DNA from 3 places in the Streptomyces sp. NPDC058758 genome. Region 1 is predicted to be linked to each of the others. Evidence: riboswitches for the same ligand, from Rfam matches in the RefSeq annotation. Region 1 holds a riboswitch; each other region holds the start of a gene.
The links. Region 1 has a riboswitch for thiamine pyrophosphate ahead of ACFW6A_RS16280 (thiamine ABC transporter substrate-binding protein). Riboswitches for the same ligand answer to the same signal wherever they lie in the genome.

Region 1 (6,605 bases):
CGCCGCACCGTCCGGGCGTGCACCGCGAGGATCGCGCCGACCGCCGCGAACTGCACGAGCGTCAGCACGGCCGCCGTCCGCAGGTCGAGCAGCCGGGCCGTCTGCCGGTAGATCTCCGCCTCCAGCGTCGTGTACGCGTCCCCGCCGAGGATCTGCACGACGCCGAACGACGTGAACGTGAACAGGAAGACCATCAGCGCCGCCGCCGACACCGCGGGCACCAGGGCGGGCAGCGTCACCGCCCGCCACGCCCGCCACCGGGACGCGCCGAGCACCCGGGCCGCCTCCTCCTGGCGCGGGTCGAGCTGCGCCCACAGCCCGCCGACGGTCCGGACGACGACCGCGTAGTTGAAGAAGACGTGCGCGAGGAGGATCGCCCACACGGAGGTGTCGAGCCGCAGCCCCCACAGCGCGTCGGTGAAGCCGCCCCGGCCCACCAGGGCCAGGAAGGCGGTGCCGACCAGCACCGTGGGCAGCACGAACGGCACGGTCACGACCGCCCGCAGCGCCCCCTTGCCGGGGAAGTCGAAGCGGGCGAAGACGTACGCCCCCGGCAGCGCCACCAGCAGCGTGAGCCCGGTGGAGGCGGCCGCCTGCCAGACGGTGAAGCCGAGCACGTCGAGGATGTCGGAGCGGCCCAGCATCCTCCCGATCGCGCCGGGGTCCCAGGCGCCGTCGGGCCGCAGCCCGCGCTCGACGATCGACACGACGGGCCAGGCGAAGAAGAACGCGAAGAACGCGACGGGCAGGGCCATCAGGCCCAGCCGCGCCGCGCTCCCCTTCACGTCGCGCCTCACTTGAGGAGCGACGACCACTGCTGGATCCACGCCTCGCGCTTCTCGGCGATCCTCTCCGGCTCCATCGTCTCCGGCTTCCCGACGACCACGCCGTGCTTCGTGAACAGCTCCGGCAGGGTCGCGTCCTTCGCCACCGGGTTCACGAACATCTGGAGCGGCATGTCGTCCTGGAACGTCTTCGAGAGCAGGAAGTCGATCAGCGCCCTGCCGCCCTCGGGGTTCTTCGCCCCGTCCAGCAGGCCCGCGAACTCGATCTGCCGGAAGCAGGTGCCGGTGGACACCCCGGTGGGGGCCTCCTTCGGCTGCGGCTCGGCGTACAGCACCTCGACCGGCGGGCTGGAGGCGTAGGAGACGACCAGCGGGCGGTCGCCCTTGGCCTCCTTGCCGCCGGCCGAGCCGGAGAACTCCTGGTTGTAGGCGAGCTCCCAGCTGTCGACGGTCTTCACGCCGTTCGCCTTCAGCTTCGACCAGTACTCCTGCCAGCCCGCGTCGCCGTACTTCGCGACGGTGCCGAGGAGGAAGCCGAGGCCCGGGGAGGACCGCTCGGGGTTCTCCACCACGAGGAGGTCCTTGTACTCGGGCTTCGCCAGGTCGTCGAAGGTCTGCGGCGGCGCCAGCTTCCTGTCCGCGAAGTACTTCTTGTCGTAGTTGACGCAGATGTCGCCGGTGTCGATCGGGGTGACCCGCTTGTCGAGCTTGAGGGCGTCCGGGACCCGGTCCAGGCCCTTCGCCTCGTACGTCACGAAGATGCCGTTGTCGACGGCGCGGGAGAGCAGGGTGTTGTCGACGCCGAAGAAGACGTCGCCCTGCGGGGAGCCCTTGGTCAGGATCTCCTTGTTGACGGCCTCGCCCGCGTCGCCGGCCTTCAGCACCTTCACGGTGAAGCCGGTCTGCTTCGTGAACTCCGCCAGCACCTCCTTCGAGGCGTTGAAGGAGTCGTGGCTCACGAGGGTCACGGTCTTCGGCGCGGGCTCGCCGGACTTGCCCGCGGCCTCGCGGGCGTCCTCCGTGGAGCAGGCGGCGAGGCCGGTGACGCCGAGCGCCGCGGCCAGCGCGACGGCGGCGGCCTTCCTGGTGTTCATGTGTTGTCCTCCTGGGTGGGACCAGAAGGAGACGCGGCCCCGCCCACCCGGAGGTGGGCAGGGCGCAACAGCTCGAGTTACGACCGAACTTCCTACCCAGAATGACCTGGGCGAGGTTCAGAGGGTCTGCGGTCTACGGTTACCGCACTCTCAGCGCTGTGGCGCTCCCCTGTCGGAATATGCAGGTGTGTTCGAGCACAGGGTACAAGGTCAGCGTTCGGAGGCCGCCAGCTGTCCACAGGCGCCGTCGATCTCCTGGCCGCGGGTGTCGCGGACGGTCACCGGCACGCCGTGCCGGGCGATCGCGTCGACGAACGCCTTCTCGTCCTCCGGGCGGGAGGCGGTCCACTTCGAGCCCGGCGTCGGGTTCAGCGGGATCAGGTTGACGTGCACGCGCTTGCCCTTGAGCAGCTTGCCGAGCAGGTCGCCGCGCCACGCCTGGTCGTTGATGTCCCGGATGAGGGCGTACTCGATGGAGATCCGGCGACCGGACTTCTCCGCGTACTCCCAGGCGGCGTCCAGCACCTCCCGCACCTTCCAGCGGGTGTTCACCGGCACCAGGGTGTCGCGCAGCTCGTCGTCGGGGGCGTGCAGGGAGACGGCGAGGCGGCACTTGAAGCCCTCGTCGGCGAAGCGCAGCATCGCCGGGACGAGCCCGACGGTGGAGACGGTGATCCCGCGCTGCGACAGGCCGAGGCCGTCGGGCTCGGGGTCGGTGAGCCGGCGGATGGCGCCGACGACCCGCTTGTAGTTGGCGAGCGGCTCGCCCATGCCCATGAAGACGATGTTCGACAGCCGCGCGGGCCCGCCGGGGACCTCGCCGTCGCGGAGCGCGCGCATGCCGTCGACGATCTGGTGCACGATCTCGGCGGTCGACAGGTTCCGGTCGAGTCCGGCCTGGCCGGTCGCGCAGAACGGGCAGTTCATGCCGCAGCCGGCCTGCGAGGAGATGCACATCGTCACCCGGTCCGGGTAGCGCATCAGGACGGACTCGACGAGCGTGCCGTCGTGCAGCCGCCACAGGGTCTTGCGGGTGGTGTCGTCGTCGCAGGAGATGTGCCGCACCACCGACATCAGGTCGGGCAGCAGTTCCCCGGCCAGCTTCTCCCGCGAGGCGGCCGGGATGTCCGTCCACTCGGCGGGGTCGTGCGCGTAGCGCGCGAAGTAGTGCGTCGACAGCTGCTTGGCGCGGAAGGGCTTCTCGCCGATCGCGGCGACGGCCTCCTTCCGCTCGGCGGGCGAGAGGTCGGCAAGGTGCCGCGGCGGCTTCTTGGCTCCGCGCGGGGCGACGAAAGTGAGTTCTCCGGGGGCCGGACGAGCCACGGCGGCGTCTCTCCTCAAACAGGCACGAGGTCGGAACGTCCCGCGACGGCGGGGGCACGGCACTGCGGTGCCGGAGCGACCTCACTGGACCCGTCCCCGCGGTGGCGAGGACGACGAAAGGGCCCGGGACACACGCCCCGAGCCCTTCCAGAGTACCCGCTGCCCGTCAACCCGCTCCGCCGAAGAGCGCGAGCGGCAGCCCCCGCCCGGTCAGCCCGTGCCGACGAACAGCGCCAGCAGCAGCCACACCACCGGCGCGGTCGGCAGGAGCGAGTCGAGCCGGTCCATGCTGTGTCGATGTGCGGCTCCGCCGCGTGGCGCCGTGGCCGGGCAGCCGACCCCGACGAACAGGCCCCGCCCGGCCCGGTCAGCCCGTGCCGACGAACAGCGCCAGCAGCAGCCACACCACCGGCGCGGTCGGCAGGAGCGAGTCGAGCCGGTCCATGATGCCGCCGTGACCGGGGAGGAGCGTGCCCATGTCCTTGATGCCGAGGTCCCGCTTGATCATCGACTCGCCGAGGTCGCCGAGCGTCGCGCTCGCCGCCACCGCCAGGCCGAGGAGCAGGCCCTGCCACCAGGTGCCGTCGTCGATCAGGAACTGCATGCACAGCGCGCCGGCCGCCATCGCGAAGGCCACCGCGCCGAGCAGGCCCTCGCGGGTCTTGCCGGGGCTGATCCGCGGCGCCAGCTTGTGCTTGCCGAAGCGCCAGCCCACCGCGTACGCCCCGGTGTCGCTGACCACCGTGAGCAGCAGGAAGGTCAGCACCCGCCACGGTCCGTCGTCGGCGGTGAGCAGCATCGCCACGAAGGTCGCCAGGAACGGCACGTAGAACGCGGCGAAGACGCCCGCCGTGACGTCCTTCAGGTACCCCTCGGGGGGTTCCGTCATCCGCCAGACGAGCACCGCGAGCGCGGTCAGGGCCATCGCGACCCAGGCGCCCTCGGGGCCCCGCACGTATCCGGCGACGACCATCGCGGCCCCGCCGACCGCGAGCGGCACCAGTGGCGCCCTGATCGCCTTGCGCTCCTGGAGCCGGGAGGTCAGCTCCCACAGGCCGACGACCACGGCCACCGCCACCACGCCGACGAACGCCGGCTTCCAGATGAACAGCGACGCGATGATCACGGCCCCGAGACCGACGCCGACCCCTATGGCCGCGCCCAGGTCCCGGCCCGCGCTCTTCTTCTGCCGCGGCGCGGGGGCCGCGGGCGGCGGAGGAGGCGGGACGGGGCTGGGCATGGGCTCCTGCGGGTGCTCGTGCGGGGTCTCGTCACGGAACAGGGGACCGCTCGGGTGAGCGGCCCCCCGTCCGTGTCCGTCCTGGAATCCGCCGGCGGGTACGTCGGGCACGATGGGCATGGGGCGAGTCTGCGCCGCCTGGTGCCGATCGTGGGCGGGACCCGCCGGGGCAGGCCCCTGGTCGGGTCCGCCGAGACCTGAACCGGCCGCCGGCGCCCCCCAGGATGAGTCGTTCATCAGACCTCGAGGAGCTCGGCTTCCTTGTGCTTCAGCAGCTCGTCCACCTGCGCGACGTACTTCGCGGTGGTGTCGTCGAGCTCCTTCTCCGCGCGGCGGCCCTCGTCCTCGCCGACCTCGCCGTCCTTGACGAGCTTGTCGATGGTCTCCTTGGCCTTGCGCCGCACGGAGCGGATCGAGATCTTGGAGTCCTCGGCCTTGCCCTTGGCGACCTTGATGTAGTCCCGGCGGCGCTCCTCGGTCAGCTCCGGGAAGGTCACGCGGATGATGTTGCCGTCGTTGCTCGGGTTGACGCCGAGGTCCGAGTCGCGGATGGCCTGCTCGATGTTGCGCAGGGCGCTCTTGTCGAACGGGGTCACCACGGCCATGCGCGGCTCCGGCACCGAGAACGACGCCAGCTGGTTGATGGGGGTGAGGGCACCGTAGTAGTCGGCCACGATCTTGTTGAACATCGCCGGGTGCGCACGGCCGGTGCGGATCGCGGCGAAGTCCTCCTTGGCGACCACGACCGCCTTCTCCATCTTCTCCTCGGCCTCGAGGAGGGTCTCTTCGATCACCACATGCTCCTGCGTGTCGTCGCGTTGTGTCGGTTGAGAGCGGGCTTCAGGCCCGGGTGCCCTGGTCGCTCACGAGCGTGCCGATCTTCTCACCCGTGACGGCGCGCGCGATATTGCCCTCGGCGAGCAGTTCGAAGACGAGGATCGGGAGCTTGTTGTCGCGGCACAGGGTGATGGCGGTGGCGTCGGCGACCTTGAGGTCACGCGTGATGACCTCGCTGTACTCCAGGGCGTCGAACTTGACCGCGCCGGGGTTGGTCCGCGGGTCGGAGTCGTAGACGCCGTCCACGCCGTTCTTGCCCATGAGCAGGGCTTCGGCGTCGATCTCCAGCGCGCGCTGGGCGGCGGTGGTGTCCGTGGAGAAGTAGGGCATGCCCATGCCGGCGCCGAAGATGACCACGCGGCCCTTCTCCAGGTGGCGCACGGCCCGCAGCGGGATGTACGGCTCGGCGACCTGGCCCATGGTGATGGCGGTCTGGACGCGCGAGTCGATGCCCTCCTTCTCCAGGAAGTCCTGGAGGGCGAGGCAGTTCATCACGGTGCCGAGCATGCCCATGTAGTCGGAGCGGGCCCGGTCCATGCCGCGCTGCTGGAGCTCGGCGCCGCGGAAGAAGTTGCCACCGCCGATCACGATGGCGATCTGGGCGCCGTCGCGGACCACGGCCGCGATCTCACGCGCGATGGCGTGCACGACGTCCGGGTCGACACCGAGACCGGTACCGCCGGAGAAAGCTTCCCCGGACAGCTTCAGCATGTAGCGGCCGAGCTTCTTGCCGCTGTTGTCGTCGTGGCCCTGTTCGGCGCCCTGATTCATGGAGATCTCCTCGTACACATACGAAGAAGGCCATTGCCTTGGGTCCTCGTGGGTTTCCCGTACGGCAATGGCCTCCTCGTCACATCTGCGGTCGTCCCGCGCGGAGCGGGACGACTGTCTCAGACCCTACCCGGGTCCGGTGTCCGTCGCGTGTGGCGGACGGACTCAGATGCCGACCTTGATGCGGGTGAAGCGCTTCAGGGTGACACCGGCCTCGTTGAGGACCTGCTGGACGGACTTCTTGTTGTCCAGGGCGTACGGCTGGCCGAGCAGCGTGGCGTCCTTGAAGAAGCCGTTGACGCGACCCTCGACGATCTTGGCGATCGCGGCCTCGGGCTTGCCCTCGGCGCGGGTGGTCTCCTCGGCGATGCGGCGCTCGGACTCGACGACCTCGGCCGGGACGTCCTCACGGGTGAGGTACTTCGGCGCGAAGGCGGCGATGTGCTGCGCGACGCCCTTGGCGACCTCGGCGTTCTCCTTGTCGAGCTCGACGAGGACGCCGATCTGCGGCGGGAGGTCCGGCATGGTGCGGTGCATGTACGCGGAGACGTAGCC
Region 2 (6,605 bases), on a different contig from region 1:
GCATCGGCGTCATCGACCTCGTCATGCGGCTCTCCGCCGAGGCCGCCGCCGCCGGCGGCTACTGCAAGGCCCTCATGGGCAACCACGAGCTGCTCCTCATCGGCGCCAAGCGCTTCGGCGACACCCCGGTCAACTCCGGGGCCGGCACCGCCACCTTCCAGGCCGCCTGGCTGCTCAACGGCGGGCAGAAGCACGACATGGACCGCCTCCAGGACGTCCACCTCCAGTGGATGTCCCGGCTCGACGCCGTCGTCCACGAGGACGGCCACCTGCTGCTGCACTCGGACACCACCGCGTACCTCGACTACGGCCAGACCATCGAGGACGTCAACGAGACGGTCCACGAGATCATCCGGCGCAACGACGCCGACGAGGTCTGGGACCTCTTCCGGAAGTTCACCAAGCGCTTCGCCTTCCGCGACGAGGGCGGACCCCAGGCCGTCCAGGAGCTGCTCGGCACCTACGGAGGCTCCCGGATCGTCCACGGCCACAGCCCGATCCCGTACCTCCTCGGCCAGGTGGGCACGGAGGACGGCGAGGAGGACTCCCGCCCGGCCGTCGACGGTCCGCACGTCTACGCCGACGGGCTCGCCATCGCCATGGACGGCGGGGTCACCATGGCCGGAAAGCTGCTGGTGGTCCAACTCCCGCTGGCGGACTGACTCTCACCCTGCGCATCCGGGGCAGGCGAATTCCGGAAACCCCCTGTCAGCGCGCACGGTCACGGCCCTACCATCGTTCTCCCCAGCTAGGCAGGCTCTCCTCCGCTTCCGCCCGGACCGCCGTTCTCCACGGCCGGTCCCGGCCCATCGAGCATCGGGGGATGCACATGAACGTGGCTCCGCACCTGCTGACCGAGGACCGCGCCGAGTACGAGCGGCTCCTCGACGACGCACTGCGCACCGCACCGGAACGGCCGGAACTCGCCGGTGCGGGCACGCGGCTGACGGCCGCCCAGCTCCGCGTGATGGCACTGAACGCGACGGCGCTGATCACCGCGGCGGCGGCGAGCGAGTACGAGCACTTCACCAAGGTGCGCGAAGAGCACCGCGCCGCCTCCAACCGCCCCCGGACCCCCGACCCAGACGAGTCACCGGGCGCCGTCGCGGTCCTCACCGTCCTCGTCCCGGTGCTCGCCGGCACGGCGGCCGCGATCTTCCTCCTGGTCGGCGCCGCGGTCCACCTGTTCGCCCCGGACGCCGCCCTCGGCGCCACCCTGCTCACCGCGGGCCTGATGTTCGGCGCCCTCGCCGCCGCCGGACTGCTCTGCGCCGGCGCCGGCCTCCTCCTGACGGCCCTCCGCAACAGCCCCGCCGAGTCCGGTGCCCCCGACGACGAACTCACCCGGGCCCGCGCCGACTGGCGTGAAGCCCTCCTGGAACGCGGTGTCATCCCCTTCCTCCAGGCCGCTCTCACCGCCACCACCGACCCCGGCCCCCCGCCCCCGCCCGTCTGACCCACCCCGACCCGGCCCCGACCCGCCCCGGGCACGGCCCCGGAGACGTCCCGGGCACGCCCCGGAGACACCCCGGCCCGCGATCCCCCCGTGGACCGCGGGCCGGGGCACGTCCCGTACGACCGGCGGCTACTCGGCCAGCGGCAGGTAGACCCGGTTGCCGGAGGCCGCGAACTCCGCCGACTTCTCGGCCATGCCGGCCTCGATCTCCTCCTTCTTCAGGTCACCGCCGTGCTCGCGGCGGATGTCCTGGGAGATCTTCATCGAGCAGAACTTCGGGCCGCACATCGAGCAGAAGTGAGCCGTCTTCGCGGGCTCCGCCGGCAGCGTCTCGTCGTGGAACTCGCGGGCGGTGTCCGGGTCGAGGGCCAGGTTGAACTGGTCCTCCCAGCGGAACTCGAAGCGCGCGTCGGAGAGCGCGTCGTCCCACTCCTGGGCGCCCGGGTGGCCCTTGGCGAGGTCCGCCGCGTGCGCCGCGATCTTGTACGTGATGACGCCGGTCTTCACGTCGTCGCGGTTCGGCAGACCCAGGTGCTCCTTGGGCGTGACGTAGCAGAGCATCGCCGTGCCCCACCAGGCGATCATCGCCGCGCCGATGCCGGAGGTGATGTGGTCGTACGCGGGCGCGACGTCCGTGGTCAACGGGCCGAGGGTGTAGAACGGCGCCTCCTCGCAGATCTCCTGCTGGAGGTCGATGTTCTCCTTGATCTTGTGCATCGGGACGTGGCCCGGGCCCTCGATCATCGTCTGCACGTTGTGCCGCTTGGCGATCGTGTTCAGCTCGCCGAGCGTGCGCAGCTCCGCGAACTGGGCGTCGTCGTTGGCGTCGGCGATCGAGCCGGGCCGCAGTCCGTCGCCGAGCGAGTAGGTGACGTCGTACGCGGCGAGGATCTCGCAGAGCTCCTCGAAGTGCGTGTAGAGGAAGTTCTCCTTGTGGTGCGCGAGGCACCAGGCCGCCATGATCGAGCCGCCGCGCGAGACGATGCCGGTCTTGCGGCGCGCGGTGAGCGGCACGTACGGCAGGAGCACGCCGGCGTGCACGGTCATGTAGTCCACGCCCTGCTCGGCCTGCTCGATGACCGTGTCCTTGTAGATCTCCCAGGTCAGCTCCTCGGCCTTGCCGTCGACCTTCTCCAGGGCCTGGTAGAGCGGCACGGTGCCGATCGGCACCGGGGAGTTGCGCAGCACCCACTCGCGGGTGGTGTGGATGTTGCGGCCGGTGGACAGGTCCATGACCGTGTCGGCGCCCCAGCGGGTCGCCCAGGTCATCTTCTCCACCTCCTCCTCGATGGAGGAGGTGACGGCGGAGTTGCCGATGTTGGCGTTGACCTTCACCAGGAACCGCTTGCCGATGATCATCGGCTCGATCTCGGGGTGGTTGACGTTGGCGGGCAGCACCGCGCGACCCGCCGCGATCTCCTCGCGGACGACCTCGGGGGAGACGTTCTCCCGGATCGCCACGTACTCCATCTCCGGGGTGACCTCCCCGCGGCGGGCGTACGCGAGCTGGGTCACGGCCTGCCCGGCGCGGCCGCGACGGGGCAGCCGCGGGCGGCCGGGGAAGACCGCGTCGAGGTTCTTCAGCCCGCCGCCGCGCGGCGAGGTGTGCTTGATGCCGTCGTCCTCGGGGCGGACCGGCCGGCCCGCGTACTCCTCGGTGTCGCCGCGCGCGATGATCCAGTTCTCGCGGAGCGGGAGCAGGCCCCGGCGGACGTCGGTGTCGACCGCGGGGTCGGTGTACGGACCGGACGTGTCGTACAGCGTCACGTCCTTGCCGTTGGTGAGGTGCACCTGGCGGACCGGCACCCGGAGGTCGGGGCGGGAGCCCTCGACGTACCCCTTGTGCCAGCCCGGCGTGCGCGCGCCGTTCGGGTCCTTCTGGTCGGAGGCAGGCGTGCGTGCGTCCTGAATGGTCATGAGACCGAATCTCCCTACGCCGGCATTACCCGGTAACAGGTTCGGCGGTCGGCGCAGCCTCCTCCCGTACGTACGTCAGTCAGTACGCGCGTACGGTGATCAGCGCCCTCTCAGCCCGGTGCTCCGAGCTCCCGCGTGTGCAAAGGTGTCACGAGGCTAGCGCCCTCCCTGGCGTGCTGAACAGTGGGCCCCCGCCGTTCTTGCGATGATCGGGCGGTGACTTCCTCGCAGCAGACCCCCGATCCGCACGGCCACGAGCACGGGCACGGGCACGGGCACGGCTCCGGCAACGGCGCTGCTCACGGCGCTGGTCACGGCCACGACCCGGGGCACGGTTCCAGGCACGGGCACAGCCACAGCCACAGCCACGGGCCCGCCGCACCCGTCTCCCGCCATCTGCGAAGAGTCATCGCGGCCGTCCTCATCCCCTTCGCCACCGCCGTGGTCGTCGGCCTCGTGGTGCTCTGGCCCGGCGGCACGCCGGCGCACGAGCGGACCGGCGTCGGCTTCGACCGGCAGACCGAGCAGGGCAAGGTCGTGGCGGTCGAGCAGGTGGACTGCAAGGACGTGAACGCCGCGCAGGTGCCGCCCACCGGCGACACCTCGACCCCGCAGGGCCGCGAGGCGGTCAACGGCCAGCAGGGGCAGTGCGAGAAGGCGACGATCGAGGTCACCAGCGGCCCGGACCAGGGGCGGCGGTTCACCGAGATCGTCCAGCCGGACGCGCCTCGCCAACTGGACGAGGGCCAGGGCGTGGTGGTCGCCTACGCCCCCGACGCACCGAAGGACCTGCAGTACTCGGTGACGGACGTGAACCGCAAGGTGCCGATGGCGGTCCTCGCCGGCATCTTCGCGCTCGCGGTCGTGCTCGTCGGACGGCTGCGGGGCGTGATGGCGCTGATCGCGCTCGCGGCGAGCTTCCTGGTGCTCACGCTCTTCATCCTGCCCGCGATCCTGGAGGGTTCGAACCCGCTGGTCGTGGCCGTGGTCGGGTCGAGCGCGATCATGCTGCTCGCGCTCTACATGTGTCACGGCCTCTCCGCGCGCACCTCGGTCGCCGTCCTCGGCACGCTGATCTCGCTGCTGCTGATCGGCCTGCTCGGTTCCTTCTTCATCGGCTGGGCCTCGCTCAGCGGCAACACCGACGACTACACCGGGCTGATCCACGGCCTCTACCCGGAGATCGACATGTCCGGCCTGCTGCTGGCCGGTGTGATCATCGGTTCGCTCGGTGTCCTCGACGACGTCACCGTGACCCAGACCTCGGCGGTCTGGGAACTCCACCAGGCCGACCCGGGCATGGGGCCGCGCGCGCTCTACCGGGCCGGCATCCGGATCGGCCGCGACCACATCGCCTCGGTGGTCAACACGCTGGTCCTGGCCTACGCCGGTGCCGCGCTTCCGCTGCTCCTGCTCTTCACCATCGCGCAGAGCAGCATGGGGACGGTGGCCAACAGCGAGCTGGTGGCGGAGGAGATCGTCCGGACCCTGGTCGGCTCGATCGGCCTGGTGGCCTCGGTGCCGGTCACGACGGCGCTCGCGGCACTGGTGGTGTCCGCCGACCGCCCGTCCGAGGAGACCGGCGTCCGGACGGCGGGCCGCGGCGGGCGGCGGCGCCGCGCGAAGTGACGGGCGCGCGGCGGCCGTACGGGACGCGGTCCCTGTCGGCGGCGACACCCGGGCGGGCCGTTCCGCGGCCGTACGCGGGCGGGGCGGTTCGGCGGCCGTGCGCGAGCGGGGCCTGACGGCAGCCGTACGCGGGCGGGGCCGGACGACGGCCGTGCGCGAGCGGGGCGGTTCGGGTCGGGCGTACGGGGCGGGCGCCGGCGTCAGCCGGACGGAGCGTGCGCGGTCAGGCGGGTCCGGCGCTCTCCTCGGCGAGGATCCGGCCGAGCGCGGCCTCCAGGCTGTCCTCGAAGTCGCCCAGTGTCTGCTCCTGACCGAGCGGGACGAGCTTGTCCGTGCGGTCGAGGAAGGCGACGAGCGGCGGGGCGCTGGCGCGGAAGAGGGCGCGGTCGCCGCCCACCTGGAGACGGATGGAGACGTCCGACAGGCCCTCGGGGTCGGTCGGGGCGATGTGGACGTCGCCGTCGCCGCTCGGGCGGTTGATCCCGTCGAGCAGCAGCTCTCGACCGAACGCCCAGGTCACGGGCGCGTCTCCGGGGAGGTGGAAGGTCATCCGCACCGCGTAGGGATCCCGGGTCTCGTATCGCAGTTCTACCGGGATCTTGAAGGAGAGCTCCTCGGAGACGAGGAAGCTCATCAGGACCTCGGCCTGAACCGACTCTCGCATCATGTACCCCGCAGTAGATGGAGCAGTTGTGTAAACACAGCTGCTGAAAGCTGTGACCGAAACGGCCAGGAATGATCCCCCGTGGCCCTCTTGACGCAATCGTGCTGTACGCGCTAGCGGATCACAAGGAGTGATTTTTCAGATACTGATAGAGAAGGCGAGCGAACTGAAGAGACTTCCGATCTCTTTGCGTAGCCGCTCGACTGCTGGGAGCAACCGTTCTTCCTGGTGAAGGGGGAGGGAAATGGCCAGAGTGGCGGCAGTGGAACCCGCTGTAATGGGGATCGCCGCACAGACCGTGCCGAGCGCATATTCCTGACGCTCCACCAGGGGCTCCATTCGCCCCAAACCGCCCAAACGATCCAAAAGCATCCGCCGGTTACGCACCGTGTACGGAGTGATGGCTTCCACCGGGTGGCGGTCAAGGTGGTCTTGACGAGATTTCAGATCCAGTTGGCTGAGCAGACACTGCCCGATCGCATGGGCGTGACCGGTCTCCCGGAAGTCCGCCCACTCCTCCACCGCGGGGGAGTTGGGGGTGTCCGCCACGGAGACCAGCTCGATCTCGCCGTCGCGGTAGAGCGCGAAGTAGACCGGCACACCGATCTCGTCCCGCCAGTGGGCAAGGGAGTCCTCGATCTTGATGCGACGATTCTGCACAGCCCCGCCGCCGGCCAACCTGGCGGCTGCCTCCCCCAGATAGAAGGCACCCTTCTCGCGGCGCAGATAGCCCTCGTGCGTCAGGGTGCGGAGGAGGTGGTACGTCGTGGGCAGCGGAAGGCCCGTCTCCCGGGCGAGCTGCTTGGCGGGGGCGCCGTCCTCGTGGGAGGCCACGGCCTCCAGAAGTCTCAGCGCCCGCTGCACCGAGCCGATCAGGGTCGGCGCAGCTGTCTGCGTAGCCGTGGCCAAAGGTCACCCCCAGGCGTGACAACGAATGCA
Region 3 (6,605 bases), on a different contig from region 1:
GGCATCGGGGCCGGGGGCGTGGGCCGCGTCGGCGTCCTCGTAGGCGAGGCCGGAGACCTCCAGGGTGGGGCCGGCCTCGGGGGCCGCGCCCGCCCTGCGGCGGCGGCTGGCGCCGGGGCTGCCGCCGATCGCCCAGCCGGTGGAGAAGCCGCGGCGGAAGGAGAGGGTCACGAAGGTCTGGCCGGCGGCGAAGGCGACGGCACCCGCGATGATGACCGCCACCGAGGGCAGCAGCACGCCGGCGACCACGCCGAGGAAGCCGCAGAAGGCGAGGATCCGCCAGCGCAGCCGCGCCTTGTACTGGAGGAGCACTTCGCCCAGCAGCCAGAGCGCCACCAGGCCGAACGCGATGTAGAGGACCGTCCACCCCATGCCCCGCAGCCCCTCTCTACGGCCACCGCCGCGGGTCGGGGCGGGTACGACCGGTCAGGACTGCTGGTGCAGTCCGAGATTCTCGTAGATCTCGAGCGTCGCGGTGGAGCTGTTGAGCGTGATGAAGTGCAGTCCGGGGACACCCTCGGCCAGCAGGCGCGCGCAGAACTCCGTCGCGAACTCGATACCGATGGAGCGTACAGCGGCGGGATCGTCCTTGACCGCGAGGATGCGTTCTTTCACGTCCGCGGGGAAGGCGGCGTTGCTGAGCTGGGGCAGCCGGTCGAGGGTCTTCACGTTCACGACGGGCATGACCTCGGGGATGATCGGGGTCTCGCAGCCGGCCTTCTCGACGCTGTCGCGGAGCCGCAGGTAGTTCTCCGGGTCGAAGAACATCTGGGTCACCGCGTAGTCGGCGCCCGCCCGGCACTTGTCGACGAAGTGCCGGATGTCGGTGTCCCAGTCCGCGGACCGGGGGTGCATCTCGGGGAAGGCGGCGACGCCCACGCAGAAGTCGCCGGACTCCTTGATGAGACGGACCAGGTCGGCGGCGTAGCGGACGCCCTCGGGGTGCTCGACCCAGTCGCCCAGCGGGTCGCCGGGCGGGTCGCCGCGCAGCGCGAGCATGTTGCGGATGCCGGCGTCGGCGTACTGGCCGAGGACGTTGCGCAGCTCGGCGACCGAGTGGTCCACGGCGGTGAGGTGGGCGACCGGGGTGAGGGTGGTGTCCGAGGCGATCTTCTGGGTGGCCTTGACGGTGCCGCCGCGGGTGGAGCCGCCGGCGCCGTAGGTCACGGAGACGAAGCTGGGGCCGACGGCCTCGACGCGGCGCATGGCGTTCCAGAGGACCTGCTCGCCCTTGGCCGTCCGGGGGGCGTAGAACTCGAAGGAGTACGACGTCCCGGAGGCGAGGATCTCGCGCACCGTGCGGGCGCGGTCCGTACGGACGGAAGCGGTTCCAAGGGCCATACCGGCAGGTTAGACGGGGTCCAGGGAAGCGCGGAAACCGCGTCCGAGTACTGGACACCTTTTCGGACACCGGTACGAGACGGAACAGGCCCCTCCGGGCCGGTCGGACCCCTGGCCGGTCAGGCTCCGGCCCGCTCCCGGACGCGCTTGGCGAGAGAGGCGGCGGCCGCGGCCGGGTCGTCGGCCTCGGTGAGCGCGCGGACCACGACGACGCGGCGGGCGCCGGCGTCCAGCACCTCGTCCAGGTTGGTCTCGTCGATGCCGCCGATGGCGAACCAGGGGCGGTCCTGGGCGAGGCCCGCCGCGTACCGCACCAGGCCGAGGCCGGGGGCGTACCGGCCGGGCTTGGTGGGGGTGGGCCAGCAGGGGCCGGTGCAGAAGTAGTCGACGCCGGGCTCGGCGGCGGCCGCGGCCACCTCGGCCTCGGCGTGGCAGGAGCGGCCGATCAGCACCTCGTCGCCGAGGATCGCGCGGGCGGCGGGGACGGGCAGGTCGCCCTGGCCGAGGTGGAGGACGTCGGAGCCGATGGCGTGGGCGACGTCGGCCCGGTCGTTCACGGCGAGGAGCTTGCCGTGGCGGCGGCAGGCGTCGGCGAGGACGGCGAGGTGCTCCAGCTCCTCGCCGGCCTCCATGCCCTTGTCGCGGAGCTGCACGACGTCCACGCCGGAGGAGAGCACGGCGTCGAGGAAGGCGGGCAGGTCGCCCTGGCGCTTCCGGGCGTCGGTGCACAGGTAGAGCCGGGCGTCGGCGAGCCGCTCGCGAGGCGTGGGCATGGTGGGTTCCCCCCGTCGGGTGGCGCCGGTGCCGCGGCGCGGGGCCGCGGCACCGGCGGTGGTGGTCCGGTGGTTCAGAGGGCGAGCGCCTGCGCCCGGCGCTTCACCTCCGTGCCGCGATTCTCGCCGAGGGCCTGCGCGGGGGTGCCGGGCAGGGTCGGGTCCGCGGTGAAGAGCCACTCCAGCATCTCCTCGTCGGAGAAGCCGTCGTCCCGCAGGAGCGTCAGGGTGCCGGCGAGGCCCTTGACGACCTTGTCGTCCTGGATGAAGGCGGCGGGTACCTGGAGGGCGTTGTTCTCGCCGCGGCGCACGGCGATCAGCTGGCCCTCCTTCACCAGCTGCCGCACCCGCGTCACCTCGACGCCGAGCATCTCCGCGATGTCGGGGAGGTAGAGCCAGGCGGGGACGAGAGCATCGATGTTTGCGTCAATCTCGGTCACGGGACAAGCCTGCCATCCGGGACCGGCGGCCGGTAGTCGGGCCCGCCCCGCCCGCCTCCGTACGGGGCGCCGCCGGCCCCCGGACGGGCGGAGCGGCGCTACAGGGCCGCCGACTTCAGCGGGACGGACGGGTCGGCGGCGCGCTCGGGGTCGAGGGGGGTGCCGGCCTCGATGAGCCTGCGCCCCTGGGCGAGGTCGCGGGGGCGGCCGACGGCGAGCAGCGCGACCGGCACCCCGCCGCGCAGCCAGAGCACCGACCAGGAGGCGCCGGACGCGTCGCCGCGCCGCACCAGCGCGTCGGCGCCCGCGTGGTGGCCGGCGTACTGGACGAAGCGGCCGAACTGCTCGGACCAGAAGTACGGGACGGGGTCGTACGGCTCCGGGGCGGTGCCGTCGGCGCCGGTGATGTCGGCGGCGACCGTGCGGGGGCCCTGGAGGGCGTTGTCCCAGTGGTGGACGAGGAGCCGCTCGCCGTAGCGGGCCGAGGGGAAGGAGGCGCAGTCGCCGACCGCGTACACGTCGGGCAGGGAGGTGCGCAGCCGGTCGTCGGCGGTGACGGCGCCGCTCGGGTCGAGGGCGATGCCGGAGCCGGCGAGCCAGTCGGTGGCGGGGCGGGCGCCGATGCCGACGACGACGGCGCCGGCGGGCAGTTCGCGGCCGTCGGCGAGGACGACGGTGCCGGGCCGGACGGTCTCCACGCGCGCGTGGGTGAGGAGTTCGGCGCCGCTCTCGGCGTACCAGCCGGCCATGGCGGTGGTGACCTCGTCGGGCAGGGCGCCGGCCAGCGGGAGGGCGGCGGCCTCGACGACGGTGACGGCGCAGCCGGCCTCGCGGGCGGCGGTGGCGAACTCGGCGCCGATCCAGCCGGCGCCGACCACGACGACGGGGCCGCCGCCGGCCAGGACGGGGCCGAGGCGGACGGCGTCGTCGAGGGTGCGCAGCAGGTGGACGCCGGGGACGCCCTCGGTGCCGGGGAGGGTGAGCGGGTGGGCGCCGGTGGCGAGGACGAGGACGTCGTACGGGAAGCGCCCCTCCTCGGTGACGAGCTCGCGTGCGGCGGGGCGCAGGCCCGTGACGTCGAGGCCGAGGCGGAGGTCGACGCCGAGGGACTCGAAGTCGACGTCGAAGGCGGAGTGCTCGGCCTTGCCGAGGAGGACGGCCTTGGAGAGCGGGGGACGGTCGTAGGGCTGGTGGGGTTCGGCGCCGATGAGGGTGACGGGGCCCTCGAAGCCCTGCTCGCGCAGGGCGACGGCGGTCTGGACGCCCGCCATGCCCGCGCCGACGATCACGACGTGCCGCTGGGTCTGCTTCTGCTCGCTCACCCGTCCACCTTACGCATCTGACGAATCGTCAGGAAGGGAGGTCCCCTGCGGCGCTCCGCCGGCGGGGGCTAGGGTGGCGGGCACACACCACTCGCGGGAGCCCGGACGCACCGGGCTGAGAGGGAGGCTGGCCGGCCTCCGACCGTACGAACCTGATCCGGGTCATGCCGGCGAAGGGAGGGGCGGGAACGCCCATGCGTTCTTCCGAAAGCACCGACACCAGCTCCGACGTCCTCGTGGTCGGCGGCGGCGTCATCGGCCTGGTCACGGCCTGGCGGGCGGCCCTGCGCGGGCTGACCGTCGCGGTCGTCGACCCCGGGCCGGGGGGCGGCGCCGCGCGCGCCGCGGCCGGCATGCTCGCCGCGGTCACCGAACTGCACTACGGCGAGGAGACCCTGCTCGGGCTCAACCTCGCCTCCGCCGCGCGCTACCCGGCCTTCGTCGCCGAGCTGGAGGAGGCCGCCGGCCTCGATGTCGGCTACCGCGACTGCGGCACCCTCGCGGTGGCGCTCGACGCCGACGACCGCGCCCACCTGCGCGAACTGCACGCCCTCCAGGCCCGCTGCGGGCTCGCCTCCACCTGGCTGTCCGGCCGCGAGTGCCGCCGCCTGGAGCCCATGCTGGCGCCCGGGGTGCGCGGCGGGCTCCGGGTGGACGGCGACCACCAGGTCGACCCGCGCCGGCTGGCCGCCGCGCTGCTCACCGCCTGCGAGCGGGCCGGGGTGGTCTTCCACCGGGCCCTCGCGGAGCGGCTCGTGGTGACCGGCGACCGGGCGCGCGGCGTCGTCCTCGGCGACGGCACCGAGCTGTCCGCCGGGCAGACCGTCCTCGCCGCCGGCAGTCTCAGCGGCCGGCTGGCGGGCGTGCCCCCGGCGGTCCTGCCGCCGGTCCGCCCGGTGAAGGGCCAGGTCCTGCGGCTGCGGATCCCCGCCCCGTACGCCCCCTTCCTCTCCCGCACCGTCCGGGCCGTGGTCCGGGGCAGCCACGTCTACCTGGTGCCGCGCGAGAACGGCGAGCTGGTCGTCGGCGCCACCAGCGAGGAGCTGGGCTGGGACACCACGGTGACCGCGGGCGGGGTGTACGAGCTGCTGCGCGACGCCCACGAACTGGTACCCGGCCTCACCGAGCTGCCGCTCACCGAGACCCTGGCCGGGCTGCGCCCCGGCTCCCCCGACAACGCGCCGCTGCTCGGCCCGAGCGCCCTGCCCGGTCTCCACCTGGCCACCGGCCACTACCGCAACGGGATCCTCCTCACCCCCGTCACCGGCGACGTCATGGCGGAGGCGCTGACCACCGGCGCCCTCCCCGACGAGGCGCGCCCCTTCTCCCCCCGCCGTTTCCCCACCGCTCTGCCCGTACGTCAGGAGCAGCCCGCATGAACGTGTCCGTGAACGGCGAGCCGCGCGCGCTCGCCGCCCCCGTCTCCCTGGCCTCCCTGGTCGCCGAGCTCACCGCCGCCCCCGCCGGGGTCGCCGCCGCCGTCAACGAGACGGTGGTGCCGCGCGGCGAGTGGGCGGCGACGCTGCTCGCCGACGGCGACCGGGTCGAGGTGCTGACCGCGGTGCAGGGGGGCTGAGCGCGATGTCCGACGACGCCTTCGTCCTCGGCGGTACGGAGTTCTCCTCCCGGCTCATCATGGGCACCGGCGGCGCCCCCAGCCTGGACGTCCTGGAGCGCTCCCTGGCGGCCAGCGGCACCGAGCTGACCACCGTCGCCATGCGCCGCCTCGACCCGACCGTGCAGGGGTCGGTCCTCTCCGTCCTGGACCGGCTCGGCATCCGCGTGCTGCCGAACACGGCGGGCTGCCACACGGCGGGCGAGGCCGTCCTCACCGCCCGGCTCGCCCGGGAGGCGCTGGGCACCGACTGGGTCAAGCTGGAGGTGGTGGCGGACGAGCGGACCCTCCTCCCGGACGGGGTGGAGCTCCTCGACGCCGCCGAGACCCTGGTGGACGACGGCTTCACCGTCCTGCCCTACACCAACGACGACCCGGTCCTGGCCCGGAAGCTGGAGGACGTCGGCTGCGCGGCGATCATGCCGCTCGGCTCCCCCATCGGCTCCGGCCTCGGCATCCGCAACCCGCACAACTTCGAGCTGATCGTGGAGCGGGCCGGCGTCCCGGTGATCCTCGACGCCGGCGCGGGCACCGCCTCGGACGCGGCGCTCGCGATGGAGCTGGGGTGCGCGGCGGTGATGCTCGCCTCGGCGGTGACCCGCGCGCAGGAGCCGGTCCTGATGGCCTCGGCGATGCGCCACGCGGTCGAGGCCGGGCGGCTGGCCCGCCGCGCGGGCCGCATCCCCCGCCGCCACTTCGCGGAGGCGTCCTCCCCCGTGGAGGGCCGCGCCCGCCTCGACCCGGAGCGCCCCGCGTTCTGACCCCCTCCCGCCGGGGCCGGGGTGCGCGGGGTACGTCACAAGCGTGCTGCGGTCGGCCCCGGGGGGCGGGCCGCGTCCGCCCCGGCTCGTAGACTCGACGCCGTGGACACGACCCTTCAGGACCCCCTCGTCGGGCGGCTGCTCGACGGCCGCTACCGCGTCGACGCGCGCATCGCCGTCGGCGGGATGGCCACGGTCTACCGGGCCGTGGACACCCGCCTCGACCGCGTCCTCGCGCTCAAGGTGATGCACCCCGCCCTGGCGGCCGACGCCGTCTTCGTCGAGCGGTTCATCCGCGAGGCGAAGTCCGTCGCCCGCCTCGCGCACCCGAACGTGGTCGCCGTCTTCGACCA

Region 2: linked by a shared signal. The riboswitch ahead of thiC (phosphomethylpyrimidine synthase ThiC) and the one ahead of ACFW6A_RS16280 (thiamine ABC transporter substrate-binding protein) in region 1 are both predicted to bind thiamine pyrophosphate.
Region 3: linked by a shared signal. The riboswitch ahead of thiO (glycine oxidase ThiO) and the one ahead of ACFW6A_RS16280 (thiamine ABC transporter substrate-binding protein) in region 1 are both predicted to bind thiamine pyrophosphate.

Annotation. Positions count from the first base shown of each region.
Region 1 is NZ_JBHYPS010000011.1:102,114-108,718, forward strand. It holds gene ACFW6A_RS16275 (iron ABC transporter permease) at 1-755, opposite strand, end outside; gene ACFW6A_RS16280 (thiamine ABC transporter substrate-binding protein) at 794-1,879, opposite strand; TPP riboswitch at 1,951-2,060, opposite strand; gene rlmN (23S rRNA (adenine(2503)-C(2))-methyltransferase RlmN) at 2,090-3,202, opposite strand; gene ACFW6A_RS16290 (phosphatidate cytidylyltransferase) at 3,570-4,679, opposite strand; gene frr (ribosome recycling factor) at 4,679-5,236, opposite strand; gene pyrH (UMP kinase) at 5,283-6,050, opposite strand; gene tsf (translation elongation factor Ts) at 6,216-6,605, opposite strand, start outside.
Region 2 is NZ_JBHYPS010000002.1:197,078-203,682, forward strand. It holds gene ACFW6A_RS03745 (metallophosphoesterase) at 1-662, shown strand, start outside; gene ACFW6A_RS03750 (hypothetical protein) at 824-1,456, shown strand; gene thiC (phosphomethylpyrimidine synthase ThiC) at 1,586-3,373, opposite strand; TPP riboswitch at 3,368-3,518, opposite strand; gene ACFW6A_RS03760 (YibE/F family protein) at 3,590-5,002, shown strand; gene ACFW6A_RS03765 (SsgA family sporulation/cell division regulator) at 5,226-5,666, opposite strand; gene ACFW6A_RS03770 (helix-turn-helix domain-containing protein) at 5,805-6,575, opposite strand.
Region 3 is NZ_JBHYPS010000001.1:317,961-324,565, forward strand. It holds gene ACFW6A_RS01450 (hypothetical protein) at 1-372, opposite strand, end outside; gene metF (methylenetetrahydrofolate reductase [NAD(P)H]) at 427-1,341, opposite strand; gene thiE (thiamine phosphate synthase) at 1,461-2,114, opposite strand; gene ACFW6A_RS01465 (Rv2175c family DNA-binding protein) at 2,189-2,554, opposite strand; gene ACFW6A_RS01470 (FAD-dependent oxidoreductase) at 2,653-3,876, opposite strand; TPP riboswitch at 3,960-4,073, shown strand; gene thiO (glycine oxidase ThiO) at 4,071-5,255, shown strand; gene thiS (sulfur carrier protein ThiS) at 5,252-5,452, shown strand; gene ACFW6A_RS01485 (thiazole synthase) at 5,458-6,252, shown strand; gene pknB (Stk1 family PASTA domain-containing Ser/Thr kinase) at 6,355-6,605, shown strand, end outside.